Regions from separate parts of the Rhizobium sp. PEPV16 genome, predicted to be linked through region 1. Evidence: predicted binding sites of a transcription regulator. Region 1 holds the regulator's gene; each other region holds the start of a gene.
What was found. The regulator LexA, encoded in region 1, represses DNA repair genes until DNA is damaged. The targets are predictions, from matches to a motif close to TGTTCNNNNTGTGTTCNG.
Positions count from the first base shown of each region.

Region 2: the regulator LexA is predicted to act here: its motif matches at 3,281-3,298, upstream of FY112_RS31020 (DUF3072 domain-containing protein).
Region 3: the regulator LexA is predicted to act here: its motif matches at 3,083-3,100, upstream of FY112_RS20250 (DNA recombination protein RmuC).
Region 4: the regulator LexA is predicted to act here: its motif matches at 1,373-1,390, upstream of FY112_RS26165 (ATP-dependent helicase).

Region 1 covers NZ_VSZV01000244.1:5,206-9,778, forward strand. The annotation lists gene FY112_RS09035 (VOC family protein) at 1-438, opposite strand, end outside; gene lexA (transcriptional repressor LexA) at 606-1,325, shown strand; gene FY112_RS09045 (ComEC/Rec2 family competence protein) at 1,306-3,738, opposite strand; gene gltA (citrate synthase) at 4,030-4,573, shown strand, end outside.
Region 2 covers NZ_VSZV01000351.1:26,750-31,322, forward strand. The annotation lists gene FY112_RS31005 (NAD(P)/FAD-dependent oxidoreductase) at 304-1,236, shown strand; gene FY112_RS31010 (NUDIX hydrolase) at 1,501-1,848, shown strand; gene FY112_RS31015 (PHB depolymerase family esterase) at 1,845-2,867, shown strand; gene FY112_RS31020 (DUF3072 domain-containing protein) at 3,049-3,264, opposite strand; gene FY112_RS31025 (nucleotidyltransferase and HEPN domain-containing protein) at 3,386-4,294, opposite strand.
Region 3 covers NZ_VSZV01000319.1:37,152-41,724, reverse strand. The annotation lists gene FY112_RS20260 (methyl-accepting chemotaxis protein) at 1-601, opposite strand, end outside; gene FY112_RS20255 (ribokinase) at 844-1,743, opposite strand; gene FY112_RS20250 (DNA recombination protein RmuC) at 1,824-3,050, opposite strand; gene FY112_RS20245 (globin-coupled sensor protein) at 3,257-4,573, shown strand, end outside.
Region 4 covers NZ_VSZV01000340.1:36,049-40,621, forward strand. The annotation lists gene FY112_RS26145 (DUF982 domain-containing protein) at 1-2, shown strand, start outside; gene FY112_RS26150 (hypothetical protein) at 243-506, opposite strand; gene FY112_RS26155 (BON domain-containing protein) at 622-882, opposite strand; gene FY112_RS26160 (membrane protein) at 1,064-1,330, shown strand; gene FY112_RS26165 (ATP-dependent helicase) at 1,438-3,495, shown strand; gene FY112_RS26170 (enoyl-CoA hydratase/isomerase family protein) at 3,507-4,559, opposite strand.

The sequences.
Region 1 (4,573 bases):
GGCGAAAGCCAGCTTGAAGCCCGCAATCGTCTCGGAACCGTCCGGCATCGTCATCGGCCGGGTGAACTGCAGCATCTCGCCGGCGCTCGATCCGTTGCCGACGAAATTCTGATGATCGGTGCCGGCATCCTTGCTGCCGAAAGCCAGCCCCGAAAGCCCCTCCTCGCCGCAGCGGAAACGAAAGGCCTGGTTGCGGGCCGTGAAGACATTGCCTTGGCGTGCCGATGCCTCGCTCTCCTCGACGCTCGCAATCCCGAGTGGCTCCAGATAGGTCTTGTCGGCAAAAAAGACGCAGGCGTTTTCCGTTCCGAAGGGATGGCGCGCATCGGCGGCAACGGTGAAGCCGAGCTTGCCGAGCCTTTCGCGCGCCAGATCGATATTGACGACCGGCAGCAGGACATGATCCAGCGGGTGCGGTTTGGCGGAATGCTCGTTCATGATGTCCCTCCTGGAAACGTCAAGACTTGTGTCCCACTCCGGCGAATGAAAATAAAAATCTCAACGAGTTGGCGCCAAGTTTTACGGAAATTTAGCTACTTGCGGAACACATATGGAACATATAGTGTCTGTTCTGGATTTGTTTCAATCACGAGGTCACAACGTCGATGCTCACGCGCAAACAACAGGAGCTTCTCCTTTTCATTCATGAGCGCATGAAGGAATCCGGCGTTCCGCCATCTTTCGACGAAATGAAGGATGCCCTGGACCTCGCCTCCAAGTCCGGGATTCATCGCTTGATTACAGCGCTTGAGGAGCGAGGCTTCATTCGCCGCCTACCGAATCGCGCCCGCGCGATCGAGGTCATCAAGCTTCCGGAGGCCTACAGCCCCAGCATTCAGCCCCGGCGCGGCTTTTCGCCGAGCGTCATCGAGGGCAGCCTCGGCAAGCCGCAGCCGGTTGCCACTCCTGCTCCCGCAAAACCCGTCGCCGACAACGGCAACTCGGTCTCCGTGCCGGTCATGGGCCGAATCGCTGCCGGTGTGCCGATCTCGGCGATCCAGAACAATACCCACGACATCGTCGTTCCGGCCGACATGCTCGGCTCCGGTGAACATTATGCGCTCGAGGTCAAGGGCGATTCGATGATCGACGCCGGCATCTTCGACGGCGACACCGTGATCATCCGCAACGGCAGCACCGCAAGTCCTGGCGACATCGTCGTTGCTCTCGTCGACGACGAAGAAGCGACACTCAAGCGCTTCCGCCGCAAGGGCGCCTCGATCGCGCTGGAAGCGGCCAACCCAGCTTACGAGACCCGGATTTTCGGGCCGGACCGTGTCAAGGTTCAGGGTAAACTCGTCGGTCTCATTCGCCGATATCACTGACATTGGCCAGGCCGGATTCGGTAAAACTGTTGCTGCGCCAGTCATAGGCACGATGGCGCATCCATGGCCGCGACAATACATCGAATGCGGTTGCGACCTCCAGGCCAGTGTCCGTGAAGCGCAACTCGATGGAACCGGTCCTGCGCAACGTCTCACCGGTGAAGAGCGTCGCACCTGAACGGCAATTGTTGAAGCGAAGGCGGACCGACGTCACGACTATATCGGCCGCGTCGCACGCCGGGCCGAGATAGGCGGCGTTGTCGATGACGGTTACCACCCGACCATTGCCAAGCCTTGATATGCACCAGGCCTTCTTGACGCAGGAAAAGCGGTTTGCGTCACCGCCCGCTGCGGCCGTCCGCATCGCGGTCCTTGCTTCGTTCTGCTGATCGCGGGAAAGCCTGACGCGGCGGTCTTCTCCCTCAGGCGGGATAGCAGGACCATCCAGCATCTTCGGCGGATCATGCCTCGGCAGGACCAGCGCTCGCTGCCACTGGTCGAAGATGAAGTCCGGCGGTCTTTCACGGTTGGAAGCCATTGCCGCCGCCTCGACGACCGCGACGAGACTGCCATCCTCCGAAATCACCAGATCCGGCGGCCGGGGAACCGGCAGAAGCAGCAGGATGAGTGTTGCGACCGCGATGATCGATGTGCCGACATGGCGCAACCGGGTGCGGAGCAGCGTCAGCAGCAGAAAGCCTGCCACGGCGACGGCGAAATACCAGGCGGGCAAGCGGCCGACGTCGATATTGCCACCCCAGCCGGACACCGTCTTTGCGACCGCGATCACCAAATCGAGGCCGAATCCGACGATCTTCCAAGCCCAAACATCCAGACCGAAAGGCATGAGCAGCATCGCCAGCAGACCTGCCGGCATGATGATGAAGGAGATGATCGGCATCGTCGCGAGGTTTGCCGGCAGGCCGTAGGCGGTCAGGCGATGAAAATGCTCGATCGAAAACAGCGCGGTTGAAAAACCGCCGATCAGCGAGGTCAGGAAGACGCCGCCGAAGAAACCGGCAACCGTAACGAACGGCCGGATGATCGGCAGCTTCAGAAAGGCGTTTTCGCGGACGCGCCGGTCCTTCCACAGCTGATAGCCCGAGACCAGTGCCAATGTCGCGGCAAAGGACATTTGGAAGCTCGGTCCCAAGACCTCGGACGGCGAAATGGCAATGATGACGAGAGCGGAGAGCGCGACATTGCGCAGGCTGATCGACGGCCGGTCGAAGAAGACCGCAATCAACATGATGGCCATCATGATGAAGGCGCGTTCTGCAGAGACCGCAAAGCCGGAGATCAGGAAATAGGCGGTGACGGCGATGAGCGCGCCGGCGGCAGCGATCTTCTTCGTCGGGTAGGCCTCAGCGATGCCTGGAAAGAGGCTGAGCAGCATCCGGAAGCCGACGAAGAAGATGCCGGCCGACAGCGCCATGTTGAGACCGGAGATGGCGATGATATGAGCCAGACCGGACTGGCGCAGCGCCTCCGTCGTCGTATCCGAAATGGCGCGCCGCTCATCCGTCACCAGAGCAGCGGCAAAAGCACCGGTGTCGCCGGGCAGGATCGACCTTATGCGGTCGCCAATCCCGCTGCGCAGCCGGTAGAGCCCTTCGAGCAGCGCTTCCGCCGTCGATCTTGCAGCCTGGGGACCTGCCTGCGCATCGACCTTCGTCGGCGCACCGTAGAAGAAACCGTTGGCGCCGATGCCGTCGAAATAGGCACTGAAGGAGAAGTCGTTGAGCTCGGGAAGCGCTGGGCCTGCGGGCGGCGTCAGCCGCGCCCTGCCGCTGATTATGTCGCCGATCTCGAAGGGCGCGTCGGCGCCGCGGGCGATCACGGTTATGCGTTCGGGCGGCCGCTTCACCTGTGGCGCCTCAGTGCCGGTGACGGCAAGAATGTAGCGCCACCGCCCGCGACCATCGCCTTCGCGCCGCTCGACGCGGCCGGTCACCGTCGTCGTCACGGCGGAATCGAGGATCATAGTGGAAATCCGCCAGCTCTCGAGCTGCGCAGAGACCATGCCGCAGGCCACGAGCGCAAGCGCCAGCAGCGTTGCCCGCACCGCCGCCCGGCCGCGGCTGGCGATGAGAACCGCCACGGTCAGCGCCAACAGGCAGAGCAGCGATGCAACGAGAGGAAAATCCGATGCCGCGAGAAACCAGACGGCTGACCCGGCGCCGAGGAAGACCGGCGAGAACAGCAGCAGGCGCCCATGGTCCGCCTCCTCGCCCAGCATGCGCATGCCGGCCCGCAGCAATTGCGAAGCTGCGGCCGGCAGCCGGTGGCGCAATGGTGTCGCCGACTGCGTCCGTGTCGGTCGCGGCACCACGACAGGTGGTGAAAAACGGGAGGAGTCGGCAGCACCTTCGCCTGCTTCCGGCCGCAATTCGACTGTCGTTAACTCCTGCATGAAACCGCCCAAGCCCGGCTGCGAAGGCGGCCAGAATGCAACCTCCAATCAAATCCGGCAAGAATAATCGATTGAAATATGAGGGAAAATCGCGAGCGCCAAAAGACCAGTCGAATCATCGGCTTCCGATATGCGTGCGGCTCATCGCTGCAGTGCCTAAAAGATGATACCGCAATGCACAAAATGCCGTCACGGTAACTTGGCATTAGCCTCGCGATCATATAGCTATCGGTGAGGACGCTTAACCCCTATGGCGCTTTTATGGCGCCACCGCCATTTCGGAGGATCAGCATGACGGATCAAAGCGCTACAATAAAAATCGGTGACAAGTCTGTCGACCTTGCTGTCAAAAGCGGCACGATCGGCCCGAGCGTTATCGATATCGGTGCCCTGTATAAGAACACGGCTTCCTTCACCTACGATCCGGGTTTTACCTCGACCGCATCCTGTGAATCGAAAATCACCTACATCGACGGCGACGAAGGCGTCCTGCTGCATCGCGGCTATCCGATCGAGCAGCTCGCCGAGCACGGCGACTTCCTCGAAGTCTGCTACCTCCTGCTTTACGGCGAACTGCCGACCACCGTGCAGAAGAAGGATTTCGATTACCGCGTGACGCACCACACCATGGTGCACGAGCAGATGAGCCGCTTCTTCACCGGCTTCCGCCGCGATGCGCATCCGATGGCCGTCATGTGCGGCTGCGTCGGCGCGCTGTCGGCCTTCTATCACGACTCCACCGACATCACCGATCCGCACCAGCGCATGGTCGCCAGCCTGCGCATGATCGCCAAGATGCCGACGCTTGCCGCCATGGCCTACAAGTACCATATCG
Region 2 (4,573 bases), on a different contig from region 1:
GGCGACGTCGATGACTCCACCCGTCCACTTAATTGTCGGGCGTCGCTCATTGCAACCAACGTTGTGGTCCGTCCGCCGGCGGGATCTGAGCTCTAGCCAATAGCCTTGATCTTGGAAGGCGGGAGGCTATCCGAATTTGGTGGACCCCAAGAGCCCTGGCAACTTTTGAGCGCATCGCATGGATGTCAAGGACATGGTGAGTTGGATTACCGGACAATGGAACCATTACCGTTTGCCGAGGTTGGCCATGTCGCCCACACTGGTGCAATCCCGGTTGGGGCCAACAGGATACGGAATGGCATGATGACGAACGCATTTGAAGAGAAAGTGTACGACTGCGTTGTCATCGGGGGTGGTCCGGCTGGCCTGACCGCGGCGATTTACCTGGCGCGCTACCATCTTTCCGTGGCGGTCTTCCACGATAACTCCAGCCGCGCTTCCACCATCCCTATGTCGCACAACCATGCCGGATTCCCGGACGGCATCAGCGGCACTGAGCTGCTGGCGAGAATGAACGCCCAGGCTCAGCTCTACGGGGCAGCCATTCAACGCCGCAGGATCACGACGCTTCATAAAGCCGACAACCTGTTCGTGGCAGAATTCGAGAGCGGCAGCATCCGCTCTCGGGCCGTACTCTTTGCTACCGGTGTCGTCAACCGACGGCCTGCGATGCCACAGGCAACCCATGATGAAGCCGTGGCTCGTGGCCTTCTGCGCTACTGTCCCGTCTGTGACGGTTTTGAGGTAACGGACAAGCCCATTGGTGTTCTCGGAACTGGAACGAAGGGGTTCAAGGAGGCCGTTTTCCTTCGAAGTTACACGAAGGATCTCACGCTTATATCGCCCGAGGGCAAACATGATCTCTCCGAAATCGAGACGTCGTCCTTGACCCACCTCGGAATAAGAGTGGAGGTCGGGCCCGTAATCTCGACCGATCTGGACAAAGATATGATCCGCGTCGCAACACCAACGGAAACCTATTCATTCGCGTCCATATATCCGGCTCTCGGATCCGACATACGTTCGCACCTGGCATCACGTCTTGGAGCGAGGCTCTCAGACGAAGGATGTGTCATCGTCGATGGCCACCAGAGGACCACGGTTCCAGGATTTTACGCCGCGGGAGACGTCGTCGCCGGTCTTGACCAGATCAGCCATGCCATGGGGCAGGCAGGGGTTGCTGCTACGACCATTCGCAACGACCTTGGAGAGCAATCAGCGCTGGCGCGTTGTTGACCCTAGATTCGCGGCTCTGGCGCATTTTGGCGGGCACGTAAAAGAGTATAGCCACGAGCATTTTCCGCTTGGTGCAGTTGCCGGACGTGATGAAGCGAACTGGACTCTTGAACGTCGCCCGGCTAGCTTGCGCGGGCTTCGAAACCGGAGGCGGACGATGCTCAACGAAAACGCCCAGACGGAACTTGTGAAAACCCTGTCTGGTCGCGATGTGGGGCAGGCCGGTGCTCGTTGCTACCGCCGGACCGAAACGGTGGACTTGAAATGCTCTTTGTAGGTAGCCGACGGAACGGTCGATGGGGCATTCCGAAGGGGCACGGCGAAGATGGTGAAGCCAGCAGCGCTGCGGCGCTGAGAGAGGACTCCGAGGAAGCCGGAGTGGCAGGCATCGTCGACAAGACCGTGTTCGACACGTTTTCCTATCGGAAGGACACAAGTCCCCACCAATACCACGTGGCCGTCCATCTCCTTCAGGTATCGAGGATCGCGGAGAAGTTTCCGGAGAAGCATGTCCGTAAGACACGGTGGTTCCCCGTGGAGGCCGCGCTGCGGGAAGCAGCGCAGCCGGGCTTGCGGATGCTCCTGTCGCGGGTTGAGAACCTTCACCTATGAAGCTCAGTCTCGGCAGATCGCTATTAAAGGTCCTCAGAGCCCAAAAGAAGATCAGCAAGCGGATCGAGAAAGCTCTCGAAACGACCCGAAGTAGAACGAAACGTTCAACGTCCCGTCCCGCGAAACCGATTTTGGTCGAGACAACCGCGTTTGGAAGCAATCCGGGCCGCCTGGTGATGAAATCCTTCGTTCCGACGACGCGGCTGCCGAAGAAGCCCGCGCTTGTCGTCCTGCTTCATGGCTGCGGTCAGACTCCCGAAAGCCTGGATGTCGCGACCGGCTTCTCCAAGCTCGCGAAAGAGCGCGGTTTCGTTCTGCTTTATCCGCAGCAGAAGAGAGCAAACAATTCGCAAAATTGCTTCAACTGGTTTCGTCCAAGCGCCGTCGCGAGGGACCGCGGCGAGGTGCGTTCAATCAAGCAGATGCTCGAGCACATATGTGAGCGCCATAGCGTTGACCGGTCGAGGATCTTCGTCGCGGGGCTGTCCGCCGGCGGGGCGATGACAGGCGCACTGGTCGCGAACTATCCCTCACTGTTTGCAGGCGCCGCGATCATAGCCGGCATGCCATTCGGATCTGCCCGCGACACGATGTCCGCCCTGCGCGCGATGAAGTCAGGTGCGACGCCGCCGCCGGGTGGATGGGGAAGACCCATCGCTGAGATTTCGCCAGAGGCTAAGGCATGGCCTGCGATAACCATCTGGCAGGGCATGGAAGACCGGGTGGTCAAGCCCGTCAATGCGCTCGCGTGTGTTGCTCAGTGGCTCGAAGTCCAAGGCATTGCAGAAAACAGCGGCCGTTTGGAGGAAAAACCATGGGGCAGGTTGCGGTCATGGAAGGTAAGCGGCAAGCTGAAAGTGGCCCTCTATTCGGTCAGTAACATGGGCCACGGGCTTCCGATCAAGAAGCGCGAGAGCGTCACGGCGCTAAGGTCTGCAGACCCCTACGTGATCCCGGTAGAAATCTCAGCTCCAGCGGAGATGATGCGATTGTGGGGTTTGTCGAGGCTTCGAACATAATCAGCTCGCAGCAAGTTCGGCGGTAGCTGGCAAATTCCTGCCAGCAAGGGTCCTGCGGGCAACGAAACGCCAGGCTTGCATAAGCTTGCCATTCCAACAGCTTACACCGCCCGGTGTTGCGGCGCGCAAACGTTCTCGTCGGCTTTCGGCTTCACCCAATTGGTTATCGCCAGGCGGCCGCTCATTCCAAATCGAGCGACTGCTTCAGTTCGTCGATCCTCTTGGACGCCTCCGCCTTGGTCAGATCCTCGGCATAGGCATCGGGCTTGTGCGCCTGTTCGGATAAGGTTTTCAGATAGGACCGCTGCGCGCCGGTCATCGGCTCGTCGCCGCTCACCCAATCGTCGGGGTCCTTCTGTGTGTTGGACGATGTCTTGGTTTTCGGATTGTCACTCATAGCGGCCTCCTGAATGCGTTCTCTAAACGTTCCAGGTGGTGCCGCGGTTCCAGCCGCATGTCGATGTCGCATTGGCTCGATCGTAGCCCCTTCAGTCGGCGTAGAGGCCACACGCCACTAGCTAGTGGCTGTCGTGTTTCAGCCTTTCGAGATGCTCGGAGCAAACCATCCGGACCAATTCAAGCAGCACGGTTGTCCTCTCGCCAAACCAGGCGAGAGCCTCCTCGCTGATCTCGTAATGTTTTGAATAGCGCGCCTTCACATAGGCCTCGTTCAATGTGTTGAACCACGCGCGTTCCCGGTGCTGATCACGTGGAAAGGCCTCGGCCAGCCGGCGGTCCTGCTCCTCGGCGAGCGAGCGCAGAAACTTGATGTTGTGCGATGGTGGACCGTAATTGGTGAGAGTAAGGAGAATGCAGGAATAGGCTTGCTCCAGCGACTGATGAAAAAGAAACCCCGCTCGTTTTCCGTAGCCCCTAGTACGTGCATGTTCGGCCAGATCGAGAAATTCCGTCGAAGCCTCGATCCGCTCTTCAAAATGCTCCTTCGCCACGCGAAGCCGGTCCTCGGTCGAAAGGGGCTCGGGCTCAGCCAACGGCTCATCGTCCAGTTCGTAGAGAACGATGCCTTCCTTGCGAATGTCAGAGAAGAAATACTGCCCCTCCTTGAGGTAGGTGTTCACCTCCCGTCTGGAATGGACGATGAAGCTCACTGGCGTTTCGATCGTGGCTTCGTGTATCAGCCGGTCGGCTGCCTTGTGCCAATATTCCGCGAAATCGCAGAGCTTGCGATTGTTGACGATGATCAAGAGATCGAAGTCGGAGCGATACCCCTTCATCGTGAATGGTTCATCGACCCAGCCACCCTTGGCGTAGGAGCCGAAGAGGATGATCTTCAGGATCCTGCCGCGCTTCTTGAAATCGGTCGTGCCTTCCTTCAGCGCGTCCTCGAATTCCTCGTGGAGGATTTCGAGAACCCGTCCGAGTTCTCGCTGCTTGCGGAGCGGCATATGTTCAAGCGACGATTTCATAAGCAATCGATAGGCGAAAGATCTCGTACCGTCTACTCGCAGTTTTGAGAGGGAAACTGTAGGACGTAGTCACATCTGAGATCACCTTCTTTCGAGAATCGTGTTGATCGAAGATGACCGTGAATGCCGGTTCCTAGGCAGGCCTCACACTCAGTAGGAACGGGAAGGAAAGACCCGCCACCCGACGCATTTGCTGGAGGTAACGCTGAAAAGAGAAATGGTCTGGCGCCTCTAAACGGGATCTGCTCAGAGCGTGATCGTCTCACCATCGATAAATGC
Region 3 (4,573 bases), on a different contig from region 1:
CATCAGACATGACCGGATAGGCAATCGAGGTCAGCAGCGTCGGCACGTCTGTTCCTTCGGCCATATAGGGCGTAGTGATCGCGCCCTTGCCGCTGTCGGCGGCAAGCTTCCACCATGCGGCGGTATAATCATTGTCGAAGGTTGAATATTGGATGCCGCCGTCCTTGGTCTTCGACCAGTAAGGCGTGAAAGCGCCGTTCTTGTTCGTGCCTTCGTCATTGTTGTTGGCGATCTCGGTGCTCTTGCCGTCGAGCGCGCCGAGCTGCTCGCAGAACCAGCTGCCGAAGGCGAAGGCATTCTGCTCGAGATTGGCCTTGAGCACATTGATCATGCCCTTGCGATCGAGCGACTTGCCTTCATGGCCGCGGCCGATGACGCCCGACATGGTGCGCGCGGCGCTGGCGAGTTCGCCGACATTGGCGGCGATTTCATTGGCGATCGATTTTGCCTCGAGGTTGGCCTGATCCATCGTCAGCGTCTGGACGCGATCCCGGGTCTGGCCGATGAGGAAAAAGTTCGAAACGATGAGAACAAGCGCTATGGCGATGCCGGTGATGACGATGAGTTTCGCGGCAAGCGATTTCATGCGAAAAATGAACATGGGGTCCTCGGGCAAGGATGCGCCGAACGGGCATTTTCCGGCGCAGGAGCAAAGGCTTCGCCCCGTCATGGAGCAGCCGCGTGGACAGCTGGATTCCAAAAGCGCAAAGAACCAGCGACCACGGGCAACATCGCCGGAGATCTCTTAAATTTGAATGAAATTCGATCGATCGAGCCGAGGAAAATCGCCGGAACGCCCTGAATTACCGGGAGTTTTACCGGCGGCTTCGCAAAGAGACGCCCCTATATCCTGTCTGCGACTTCCTCGCTCAGAGGGATCGACGGTTGTGCTCCGGCCTTGAGGCATGCGAGCGAACCGGCAACCGCCGCACGGCGCAGCGCCGAGACAAAATCGAGGCCGTCGTCGAGGCTGGCGGCGAAATAGCCGCAGAAAGTGTCTCCCGCGCCGACCGTATCGACAGGTTCGATCTTGAGGCCCTGCGCCCTTGAAATCGCCCCGTCACGAATGGCGATGACCCCGTCGGCGCCGAGCGTCACGATCAGCGTCTGGCCCGTCTCCGCATGCAGATGCACAAGGGCTGCCTCCCGTGCTTGTGCGTCCATGCCTTCCTGTCCGGCGAGCCGCTCGAATTCGGTCTCGTTGGCAATGACGATATCGGCGAGCCGGCCGAGACGCGGCGCATCGGGGATCAGCGGCGCGAGGTTGAGGATGCTGGTGACGCCCTTGGCGCGGGCCGCCGACAGCGCGCGTTCGACGGCAGCAGCCGGCACTTCAAGCTGCAGCATCAGGATATCGCCTTCGTTCATGCGGCCGATCGCCGTCTCGGCATTGGCAGGCGTGACCCGGCCATTGGCGCCGGGAACGACGGCAATCATGTTTTCGCCGTCGCCGCCGACAAGGATCAGCGCCGTGCCGGTGGGACCGTCGACATGTTTGATCAGAGAAAGGTCGGTGCCTGCATCATCGAGCAGGGCCAGCGCCTCCGCAGCAAAGGCATCCTTGCCGACGGCGCCGGCCATATGCACATAGCGGCCGGCGCGCCGCGCTGCCAGCGCCTGGTTGGCGCCCTTGCCGCCGGCGGCCGTGGCAAAGCCGTTGCCGGCCACCGTCTCGCCGGGCTTCGGCAGGCGCTCGGTCGTGGCGATGAGATCCATGTTGATGGACCCGAAAACTGTGATCATGAATGTGTCCCGTCTTCCGGAGCATGCGGGCGAAATCATGCTCCTACTGTTTCATGCGGGCGCGACACTGCCCGAAGCGGTCACTCCTCGTCAACCACCCGCAGCTTCAGAAGACCGGTGCGGCTTTCCACCGATTTGGCCGCGGCTTCGCCGTCGCGGGCGGGCTTGGCATCGCCGCCGCCTGCCTCGAATTCCAGCGCTTCGATCCTGGCGCCGCGCTTGGTGAGCTTGTCGGCTGACGTGACCACCATGTCGATATCCTTCTGCGCCATGGCGAAATGGCCTTGCAGTTTGCGCACCCGCTCGTCGAGGCGGCTGAGGTCGTCCATCAGGATCGCCACCTCGCCCTGGATCAGATGCGCCTGCGCCCGCATGCGCTGGTCTTTGAGCACGGCCTGGATGACCTGGATCGACAGCATCAGCAGCGACGGCGAGACGATGACGATGCGTGCGCGGTGCGCCTTCTGCACCACCGGCTCGAAATGCTCGTGGATCTCGGCGAAGATCGATTCGGACGGCACGAAGAGAAAGGCCGTATCCTGGGTTTCCCCCTGGATCAGATATTTCTCGGAAATGTCCCTTATATGGACCTCCATGTCGCGGCGGAATTGCTGGCCGGCGATCTTGCCGGCCTCGGGGGTGCCGGCGTCGCGGATCGCGTTCCAGGCTTCGAGCGGAAATTTTGCGTCGATCACCAGCGGCGGTGCGCCGTTCGGCATGCGAATCGTGCAGTCCGGCCGCGAACCGTTGGACAGCGTCTGCTGGAAGGCGTAGGCGCCCATCGGCAGGCCGTCGGCGACGATCGTTTCCATCCTGGACTGGCCGAAGGCGCCGCGCGTCTGCTTGTTGGACAGAATGGCCTGCAGCCCGACGACATCCCTCGCGAGCGTCTGGATATTGTTCTGCGCGGCATCAATGACCGCCAGCCGCTCCTGCAGCCGCTGCAGGTTCTCATGCGTCGATTTGGTCTGCTCGGTGATCGTCGAGCTGACGCGTTGCGACATGCCGTCGAGGCGTTGGCTGATCGTCTGGTTGAGTTCGCTCTGCCGCGCCCCGAAGACCTCGGTCATTGCCGCGATGCGGCCCTGCATCTCCGCCTGGATCTTCAAAAGCTCGGCCATGCGCGCTTCGTTTTCCTGAGCACGAAAGCTCGCTTCCTCCGCCTGCTCGCGGCGAAGGCTGACGCCGCGCAGCAGAAGCACGATCACCAGCAGGGCGAAGGCGGCGAGAACGCCGCCGACAAGCGCCAGCATGGCCGGGCTGATCGAGGAAAGGGCAAGGGCGAGCGATTCGGAATGGATGGTCATGTCGCAAGCATAACAGAAGAAATGGCGATATATAGATCAAAACGTGAACGGAATGAGCCGCCCTCAATATCCTTCCAAGCCATCGCTCTTCCTCGCCCGGGGAGAAGAAATCGCCGTCTCATTTAACGATTGCTCAACCATATTGGCCAAAACCTGCGGCGCAGAAATTCCTTCCCGCGCGCGTCGCGCCAAGTACAGAGATCTCCATGACCGCCCAGCAGACCGACAGTGCCCTCAGGCAGCGCCTCGATTTCATCGAACTGGATGAGGCAGCGCTCAAGTCGATGCGGGATCTGCGCCCTGTCATATCAGAGCTGATCGGCGGCGCCCTCGATAAATTCTACGCCAAGATCGCCAAGACCCCGGCTGTCGCAGGCTTTTTCGCCGATAAGAACCATGTCGGCCATGCCAAGAAGCGCCAGCAGGATCATTGGGCCAATCTTGCTGGCGGCGCGTTCGACGAGAGCTATGTCAACGGCGTGACCGCGGTCGGCCGGACGCACGCCCGTATCGGGCTGGAGCCGCGCTGGTATATTGGCGGTTACACCATCGTCATGTCCGAACTCGTCAAAGGCATCATGGAGAAGCAGTGGCCGTCGATCTTCGCGCGCCAGCAGGGCAAGGCATTGGCCGAGAAGCTGTCGGCCGTCATCAAGGCCGGCATGCTCGACATGGACTATTCCATCTCGGTCTATCTCGAGACGCTCGAAGCAAAGCGCCGCGCCTTGGAAGAGCAGCGTGCTAAGGCCGAATCCGATCAGGCGATCGCGCTGGAGCAGCTGCGCCGCGGCCTGGAAGCGCTGTCGAACGGCGATCTCGAAGCCACCCTGCCATCCGACCTGCCGGGCAATTTCCGGCAGATGGCCGAGGATTACAACCGCGCCGTCAGGGCGCTAAGCCAGTCCTTCGCCTCCGTGCGCGAGACTTCGGGCCATATCATGAGCGGCGCCGATGTCATTTCCAATGCAACCAACGATCTGGCGCTACGCACTGCCCAGCAGGCGGCAGGCGTCGAGGAGAGCTCGGCCGCCCTGCAGCAACTGTCCGTCAGCGTCGGCCAGACGGCCGCCAATGCCGAGAAGGCGTCGGATGCCGTGCGCGAGACGCAGCAGAAGGCGAAGAACTCCGGCGAACTCGTCACCAGCGCCGTCTCGGCGATGGCCGGCATCGAGAAATCCTCGACCGGGATCTCCAAGATCATCGGCGTCATCGATGAGATCGCCTTTCAGACCAATCTGCTGGCGCTCAACGCCGGCGTCGAGGCGGCGCGTGCCGGCGATGCCGGCAAGGGTTTTGCCGTCGTCGCCCAGGAAGTCCGCCAGCTCGCCCAGCGCACCGCGGAAGCGGCCAAGGAGATCAAGAACCTGATCTCGCAGAGCTCGACCCAGGTCAATCAGGGCGTCAGCATCGTCTCCAGCACCGGTGAGGCGCTGAACGACATGATCAGCCGCATCGATATCATCAACCGTTTCGTCGCCGATATCGCCGCCGCTGCCCGCGATCAGGCGACCGGGGTCAACGAG
Region 4 (4,573 bases), on a different contig from region 1:
AGCAGTTCGGCAAGGAATTTCGGGCGATTTTCGCCTTCTGGGCGCGCAAGCGTGCCGGAACGGAACAATGCTTTAATTTTAGTTTAACCCTGCAGCAAGTGCGCGCCGGGTTTTGGTGCAAAGGGCGTTGCGCCTGGTACACCTGCATCAATAGAGGACGACCAGCCATCATGATGATGGTTAGGGGCTCGTCACCTCTGCGGAAGCGCAGGCGAGCCTCGTCCGAGCAGGAGCATCTTTTTTCAGCAATCCGCGCCGCTCTCATTCTCGATCTCGACATAACCGACGCCGATGATTGTGCCGTCCGCCGCGCGGATGAAGGAGGGGAGATAGTGCGGCTCTACCGGCTCGCAGGCGACGGTCCCGGTATATTCGTTGAGGGCGATCTGGTCCTTCGGCAAAGCGGAATAATCCGTGCCGGTTTCGAGCGCGGCATGGGCGGAGTCGGCAAGGGCACCGCAACCCACTATCAAGGTCGTTGCCCAGAGGCGAGGAAGCAGCTGCATGGGAGTCTCCAGCGTTTAGGTCCGGCATTTCAACACGCGGGAGAGCACTTGGTTCCCTTTATGCGTTGCAAGGACAGTTGAGCACAGGGCCGGCGCAGCATCCCATCTTTCGACTTCAGCGTCGCAGCAGGCGGCCGCGCACATAGCCTCGACCGACGACGCTCTCTGCGATCTCGATCGCCCGCTCGACATCGCCCCGCCGGCGCACGGAACCTTCCAGGATGACATATGAGCCTAAAGTGGTGACGATGATGTCTATGGCTTCGATATCGCCTGCCGCATGAAGTGCGCACTCCACCGAGGCGCGTGTTGCCGCGTCGATGTGATCCTGCCGGCCGGATTCGCCATAGTTCGTGAATGCTGCAAAGCCGAGCACAGTGACCGTCTCCTGATGTCAGTTGATATCGGTTAACCCGCGGCGAGGCATTTCGTTGCGGTGCGCCACGCATGGAGGAGCCTATTCGAGAGCGCTTCCTATGGACCCTGGCATGGACGACCCTTGGCGAAAGACGTCGCGACTTCCATATCTGGCTGCAGTCGAAAGAGGGATGACGACGATGAAAGCGCTTCTGTCCGCCTTGTTTGCCGGGGCAATGCTTGCCGGCTGCTCCTCGGCCGATGCGCCAGCGCTGGAACCCATTCCCGGCAGCATTACGTATGGCGGCCAGCCGCGAACGAAGCTCACCAAGTCGCCGGTCGGCAGCGCCGTCTACAACCAGTTCTACAACGGGACGGGCCAGCGCGTGGAGGAAACCTATATCCTTCAGCCCGACCGCAGCCTGAAGCTGGTGCGGCGCGAGATCGGTCCGGATTTCCCCGACTGAGATGTTGCTGGCGCGCCGCAGCGCTTGACAGAGGCCGCAATCGCGAACATTCAAGGAACATCTAATCTTTCCGCAGTGATTCTGCGGGAGCCCAACCGGACGGCTGGATGTATCTCGAAAAGCTCAATCCGCAGCAGCGCATGGCCGTCGAGCACGGCACGCTCATCGACGGCAGCCATATTGCCGGGCCGCTGCTGGTCATTGCCGGCGCCGGCTCGGGCAAGACGAATACCTTGGCGCATCGCGTCGCCCATCTTATCGTCAAAGGCGCTGATCCCCGCCGCATCCTGCTGATGACCTTTTCGCGTCGGGCAGCAGCCGAGATGGCGCGGCGTGTCGAGCGCATCTGCCGCGACGTGCTTGGTTCGAATGCCGGCGTCATGGCGGATGCGCTTTCCTGGACCGGCACCTTCCACGGCATCGGCGCCCGGCTGTTGCGCGATTATGCGGAGCAGATCGGTCTCGATCCTGGGTTTACCATCCACGACCGCGAAGACAGTGCCGATCTGATGAACCTGATCCGGCACGACCTCGGTTTCTCGAAGACGGAAAGCCGTTTTCCCACAAAGGGCACCTGCCTTGCCATCTATTCCAGGGCGGTGAATTCGGAAACCGCGCTCGACCTCGTGCTGCGCGACGTCTTTCCCTGGTGCGCGACGTGGGAGAAACAGCTGCGCGAACTTTTCGCCTGTTATGTCGAGGCCAAGCAGAGCCAGAACGTGCTCGATTACGACGATCTGCTGCTCTACTGGGCGCAGATGGTTGGCGAAGCGATGATTGCCGAGGATATCGGCAGCCGCTTCGACCATGTGCTGGTCGACGAATATCAGGACACCAACCGGCTGCAGGCCTCGATCCTGCTGGCGCTGAAGCCCGGCGGCCAGGGGCTGACCGTCGTCGGCGACGACGCGCAGTCGATCTATTCCTTCCGCGCCGCGACGGTGCGCAATATCCTCGATTTTCCCGCAGCCTTCAGCCCGGCCGCCAATATCGTCACGCTCGACCGCAACTACCGCTCGACGCAGCCGATCCTCGCCGCCGCCAACGCCGTCATCGATCTCGCCTCGGAGCGCTTCACCAAGAATCTCTGGACCGAGCGGCAATCGTCCGAGCGGCCGCGCCTCGTCACTGTGCGCGACGAGGCCGAGCAGGCTCGCTACATCACCGACATGGTGCTCGACAATCGCGAGGAAGGCCTCACGCTCAAGCAGCAGGCCGTGCTCTTCCGTGCCTCGCATCACAGCGGGCCGCTGGAGGTCGAGCTGACCCGGCGCAACATCCCCTTCGTCAAGTTCGGCGGGCTGAAGTTTCTCGACAGCGCACATGTGAAGGACATGCTGGCCGCCCTTCGCTTCGCGCAGAACCCGCGCGACCGGGTGGCGGGCTTCCGGCTGATGCAGATCCTGCCGGGCGTCGGGCCGTCGACGGCGCAGAAGACGCTCGATCTGATGGCCGAGGATGCCAGCCCGATTACTGCTCTCGGCGCCATGCCGGCACCGCCGCGCTCCGGCGAGGACTGGACAATGTTCATTTCGATGCTGCAGGAGCTGAAGACCGGCAAGGCCGGCTGGCCGGCGGAAATCGGCCTGGCGCGGCAATGGTACGCGCCGCATCTGGAACGGCTGCACGAGGATGCCGCGACGCGGCAGGCCGACTTGCTGCAGCTCGAGCAGATCGCTAGCGGTTATGCCTCGCGCGAGCGCTTTCTCACCGAGCTCACCCTCGATCCGCCGGATGCGACCAGCGACCAGGCGGGCGTGCCGCTTCTCGACGAGGACTATCTCATCCTGTCGACCATCCATTCCGCCAAGGGCCAGGAATGGACTAGGGTCTTCATGCTGAACGTCGTCGACGGATGTATACCGAGCGATCTCGCCGTCGGCACAACCGCTGAAATCGAAGAGGAACGCCGGCTGCTCTATGTCGCCATGACGCGCGCCCGGGACGGTCTTGACCTCGTCGTGCCGCAACGCTTCTTCACCTACGGGCAGAACTCGCAGGGCGACCGGCACGTCTATGCCTCACGCAGCCGCTTCATTCCCGCGACCCTGCTCCAGTTCTTCGAGGCCTGCAGCTGGCCGCAGGGGAAATCGGAGGCCGCTCAAGCCCAAGCGCGGCAGGTGCGCATCGATGTCGGCGCCCGCATGCGCGGCATGTGGCGATAACCGGATAGCGTTCAGAGTGAAAGCGGCGGCTCGGCTGGTTTCAGGAAAAATTCGACCCTTGCTGACTCCACGGCATCGACTGACGCCGGCGACCATTGCGGATTGCGGTCCTTGTCGATGACGGCGGCGCGAATACCCTCGAAGAAATCGGGATTATCAAGCATCTGCAGGCAGGCACCGAGTTCGCGGCCGAGGCATTCGGCAAGCGAGGCACTGCTGCGGCCGGCCCTGAGCAGCCGCAAAGCAAGCTTCAGGCTGGTCGGTGAACGCGTCAGCATCACCCGGCGCGTCTCGGCGGCAAATTCGCCTTCCTCCCCGGCGAGTACTGCCAGGATCTCCTCGACGCTGTCGAACCGAAAAGCGCGATCGATCATCGCCGCGTTCTGCCGCAGCCGGCTTTCTCCCTGAGGCTCAGAAAGCGCCTGCAGCACGGCATCGACATCGCCGGATGAGCTGGCGCGCGGCAGGCCGGAGAGAGCATCGATCACCTCTCCGAGCCGCGACGAGGCGATCTGAAGATCGGCAAGCCCAGCGTGGATCGCATCGGCAGCACCAATATCGAGCCCTGTCAGGCCGAGCCATGTTCCGGCCTCGCCGGGGCCACGCGGCAGCAGCCAGGTGGCGCCGACATCCGGGACATAGCCGATGCCGGTTTCGGGCATGGCAAGCCGCGTGCGCTCGGTGACGACGCGGTGGCGACAGTGCGAGGACAGGCCGACGCCGCCGCCCATGGTGATACCGTCCATCAGCGCGACATAGGGTTTGGGATAGGAGGCAATGATATGGTTGAGGCGGAACTCCTCGCGCCAGAATGTGCCGGCGAGGCCATCGCCGGCGCGGGCGCTCTCATGCAGGGCGCGGATATCGCCGCCGGCGCAAAAGCCGCGTTCGCCCTCCCCCACCATCACGACGCTTGCCACCTCGGGATCACCGGCAAAAGCGTGAAGGGCCGCAGTGATCGCCCGGATCATCGGCAGGGTCAGGCTGTTCAGCGCCCGCGGCCGGTTGAGGCGGATCACGCCCACGGTCCCCCGCCGTTCAATGATGACTTCGCCGTCTTGCATGGTTCACCTCATCT